Regions from separate parts of the Clostridium omnivorum genome, predicted to be linked through region 2. Evidence: predicted binding sites of a transcription regulator. Region 2 holds the regulator's gene; the other holds the start of a gene.

Region 1 (2,418 bases), 910 kb from region 2:
TAAGGTTTGTAGCACTCCTTTTTAAAAAGACAAAATTCTTGCTTTTAAAGCCTATAAACACAGCAATGGCAGAAATAACTGTACTTATGTAGAAAAGATAATCGATATTTGTAAAAAGCTTTTTAACTTCGACAAAATGTATTTCGCCTTCCTTTGACATAGTAAAGTCTGGCATACTGAGTTTTTTTATAGAAGGTTTTTGTGTATAGTCTATAAGAATATTATAGTTTTTAATTATGGTATTCTTATCAATTCCAGAGCTTTCTGCTATATTTAAGTGGTTAACGTCATAGTAGTACAGAGGTCTAAAGCCTAAAGTGAATTTTACAGCTAAAGTAACAATAAATATACTCACTGCAATTGAAAATATAGGTGCTAATAGCGTGGAAGTAGTTTTATTCATAGTAATCCTCCTTTTAGTAGGACAATTTGCATCTTATTAGTGCCATTAAAACGGCAAGGTTCTTCCTTTTAATAAGCTATGATAACATTTTATATAATGTAAATTCTATAGTCAATAAAATTAGGATTAAAAACCTTACATAAAGACAATAATTATTGTATATAATACTCTAGGTTGACAAATTTCCTTCAGTTAAAAATATGAAATAATGTAACTAATTCTACAGAACTTGCAAGTGTAAGCATAATTGAGATAATGAGAGAAAAAAGATAAAATTCCATGCTAATATTGCTCTATTCTTTGTTATCAAGTAAATATGGCTTATAAAGTTAAATCATGGAATTTGATATTATAAAGTCTATTATTTATTATAATAAGTGTTAGCACTCGATGATGATGAGTGCTAACAAATAATTAACAACAAATTTATTAATATAAAAATAACTTAAGGAGGGGTTTAAATGAGAATTAGACCACTTGGAGACAGAGTTGTTATTAAGAGATTAGAAGCTGAAGAAACTACAAAGAGCGGAATTGTACTTCCAAATACAGCAAAGGAGAAGCCACAAGAAGCTGAAGTAGTTGCTGTAGGGCCTGGAGGAATTGTAAACGAAAAAGAAGTAAAAATGGAAGTTAAGGTAGGAGATAAGGTTCTATTCTCCAAATATTCAGGAACAGAAGTTAAGCTAGACGGAGAAGATTTTATAATTTTAAAGCAAGACGATATTCTTGCAATAGTTGAGTAATAAAAGTAATTTAGATTTGGAGGAATTAAAATGGCTAAGAAAATTGTACATGGTGAAGAAGCAAGAAGATCTATGCAAAAAGGCGTAGACATACTTGCTGATACTGTAAAAGTTACACTTGGACCTAAGGGAAGAAATGTTGTTTTAGATAAAAAATTCGGTGCACCATTAATAACTAATGATGGTGTTACTATTGCTAGAGAAATAGAATTAGAAGACCCATTTGAAAATATGGGAGCACAACTTGTTAAAGAAGTTGCTACAAAGACAAATGATGTGGCTGGTGATGGAACAACTACAGCTACATTACTTGCACAAGCTATAATTAGAGAAGGACTAAAGAATGTTACAGCTGGTGCTAACCCAATGCTTATTAGAAATGGAATAAAGATGGCTGTAGAAACTGCAGTTGAAGAAATAAAGAAGATATCAAGACCGGTTGAAGGAAAAGAAGACATAGCTAGAGTTGCTGCTATTTCCGCTGCTGATGAAGAAATCGGTAAGTTAATTGCTGATGCTATGGAGAAGGTAGGCAATGAGGGCGTTATAACAGTTGAAGAATCAAAGTCCATGGGAACTGAACTTGATGTAGTTGAAGGAATGCAATTTGACAGAGGATATGTAAGTTCCTACATGGTAACTGATACTGAAAAAATGGAAGCAATTCTTGATGACCCATATATACTTATAACTGACAAGAAGATATCAAACATACAAGAAATACTTCCAGTGCTTGAACAAATAGTTCAACAAGGAAAGAAATTATTAATACTTGCAGAAGATGTTGAAGGCGAAGCTCTTGGAACTCTAGTAGTTAATAAGCTAAGAGGAACTTTCACATGTGTTGCAGTTAAGGCACCAGGCTTTGGTGATAGAAGAAAAGAAATGCTTCAAGACATAGCTATTTTAACTGGTGGAGAAGTTATATCAGAAGAGCTTGGAAGAGAGCTTAAAGATGTTACACTTGATATGCTAGGAACAGCAGAAAGTGTTAAAATCTCAAAAGAAAATACTGTAATAGTAAATGGAAGAGGAAATAAGGAAGATATCCATGCTAGAGTATCTCAAATAAGAGCTCAAGTTGAAGAAACTACTTCAGATTTCGATAGAGAAAAGCTTCAAGAAAGATTAGCTAAGCTTGCCGGTGGAGTTGCAGTTATCAAAGTTGGAGCTGCTACTGAAACAGAATTAAAGGAAAGAAAGCTTAGAATAGAAGATGCTCTTGCAGCTACTAAAGCCGCTGTAGAAGAAGGTATAGTTGCTGGAGGA
Region 2 (2,418 bases):
TTTCCCATTTTTATTCCTCCTTAATAACTTTCTTATGCCAAACCGATTGTTTAGCAACCTCTTTTAATTTATAATAAGATTTTTTCTAGTTTGCTACCTTTACCATACTATGTCTTAAAACCTTGTTGCCTCTTTTGTAACCTTTTTGGAATACTTCTACTACTTGATTATTACCAAATTGTTCATCATCCACATGCATCACTGCATTATGGTAATTTGGATCAAAGCCTTCTTCTGTAGAAATTTCTTCTACCTGAAGCTTTTCAAAGCTGTCTTTAAATTGTCTTATGGTCATTTCTATACCTTTTTTTATGTCTTCAACACTACCAGTGACAGTAGCAGCTCTTTCCAAATTATCGAGAACAGGGAGCATCGTCTTTAAAACATCTTCGCAGGCATCTGTATAAATGCCTTCTTTTTCTTTCGCTGTTCTCTTTCTGTAGTTTTCGTATTCTGCAGAAACTCGTATAACTCTCTCTTTTAAAGCTTCTAATTCATTTTGAAGTTTTTGATTTTCATCAGATAACTTTTTATTGGAAGTTTGAAGTTCCTCAGCAATACCTTCAAGAGAAAGAATATGTTCCTGGTCTATCTCCTCAAACTCCTCGTCTTCTAGCTTTTCTGGATCTTCAAGAACTTCATCAGTGAATTTTTCATCAGTTTCATTTGCTTCAAATTGTTTTTCGTCTTCCCATTTTTCCATTGTCATTATCTTCTTCCTTTCCCTCTAAGCCATAGTATACTTATAAACAAGCCAAGTTTTACTGTGGTCTTTTTATCTATCATCTAAGAAAATCTGACCTATATTGTCATTTATTTCTTTAACCACCTTAGTTAGCAAGGTAATAATTTTTGAATAAGGAATTCTTGTTGGTCCAATGACCCCAATTGCCCCTAACGGCCTTCCTCCAATACTGTAAACTCCTGAAATAATGCTGCAATCTTTAGCTTGTTCTATATAATTTTCTTCACCAATACTAATAGAAATTCCATTTTTTACATCAAGAAGTCCGCTAATAGTTTCTTTGTTATTTAATAAGTATAGAAACTCCCTTGCTTTATCAATGTCATTGTACTCAGGATAGTTAAATATGTTTGTTGTACCCTCCATATATATATCCGAAGGATCACTACCACTTAAACTATCATAAAGTGCTGGAATTATAGCATCGAATATTTCTTCATAATTAATCAAGTCTTTTTTTAGATTATTAATTACAGCTAAATTAATTTCTTCAACAGTTAAGTTGTTAAGCCTTGCATTTAAAATACTTGTAAGCTTTGCTAACATTTCATTGCTTAAAGGCTTTTGAATTCTAATCATGTGATTTTTTATAAGTCCCGTATCAGTAATAATAACAGCTAATATATTGCTGTTATCTATGTTTAAAAGCTGAATAGACTTAATATAGCTCTTACTAGCGGAAGGTGCTTTTACAACACAAGTTAATTTAGTCATTTCTGATAACAACTGAGTTGCCTGCTTTACAATTTTATCAACTTCAAAAAGCGCTGCATTTATAAGTTGATTTTTAATTATAAGCTCTTCTTCATCACTTAGTTCAGTTACCCTCATAAGCTTATCTACATAAAGTCTATAACCTTTATCAGAAGGTTTTCTTCCAGAAGAACTGTGCAGTTGTTCGAGATAGCCCATATCCTCTAAGTCAGCCATTTCATTTCTTATAGTAGCTGAGCTGATACCCAAATCATATTTTTTTGCTATGGTTCTGGATCCTACAGGCTCTGCAGTATTTATATAATCATTTATTATTGCCTGAAGTATTCTAATTTTCCTTTCATCCATTTCCATATTATCACCTCATTTATTAGCACTCACTCGAGGTGAGTGCTAATCACTATGATTAAAAAATATCACTGTAACACTTTTTTGTCAATGCTTCATAAAAATCAAAAAAATATTATTATACATTTACAATTCAATTTAATTCATTCTATCTCGATATTTCTCGTTTTTACTCCTAGTTAATACTATATCGAATAATTATTACTATAATATAAAATCTGACATTACTATATTAGATAGTTCGATGCCTTTTGGTGTTAAAAAAAGCCTTCCTTCTTCCCTTTCTAGCAGCCTATTGTTTATATGCTTTTGTATTACAGCGCTATATATCCTATCTATTGACACATTAAATCTTTTCTCAAATTCATCAATAGAAATTCCTGCTATCTTTCTAAGTCCCATAAACATAAATTCTTCCATGTTATCTTCAATAGTGTTCTTACCTTTTTCAACAACAGCATTATTCTCTGTATTTATTTTCATAATATATTCTTCTATACTTTCAGTGTTTCTATACCTATACCCATCCATATATGAATGAGCACCAGAACCACATCCAATATAATTTTCTAAACTCCAGTAAACCAAGTTGTGTCTACATTCTCTTCCAG

Evidence for each region. The regulator HrcA, encoded in region 2, represses chaperone genes, less so after heat shock. The targets are predictions, from matches to a motif close to TGTTAGCACTCNNNNNNNNNGAGTGCTAACA.
Region 1: the regulator HrcA is predicted to act here: its motif matches at 782-812, upstream of groES (co-chaperone GroES).

Annotation. Positions count from the first base shown of each region.
Region 1 covers NZ_BRXR01000001.1:3,083,430-3,085,847, forward strand. The annotation lists gene bsdE14_RS14465 (TIGR01906 family membrane protein) at 1-403, opposite strand, end outside; gene groES (co-chaperone GroES) at 865-1,149, shown strand; gene groL (chaperonin GroEL) at 1,180-2,418, shown strand, end outside.
Region 2 covers NZ_BRXR01000001.1:3,992,588-3,995,005, reverse strand. The annotation lists gene dnaK (molecular chaperone DnaK) at 1-8, opposite strand, end outside; gene grpE (nucleotide exchange factor GrpE) at 86-703, opposite strand; gene hrcA (heat-inducible transcriptional repressor HrcA) at 776-1,813, opposite strand; gene hemW (radical SAM family heme chaperone HemW) at 2,012-2,418, opposite strand, start outside.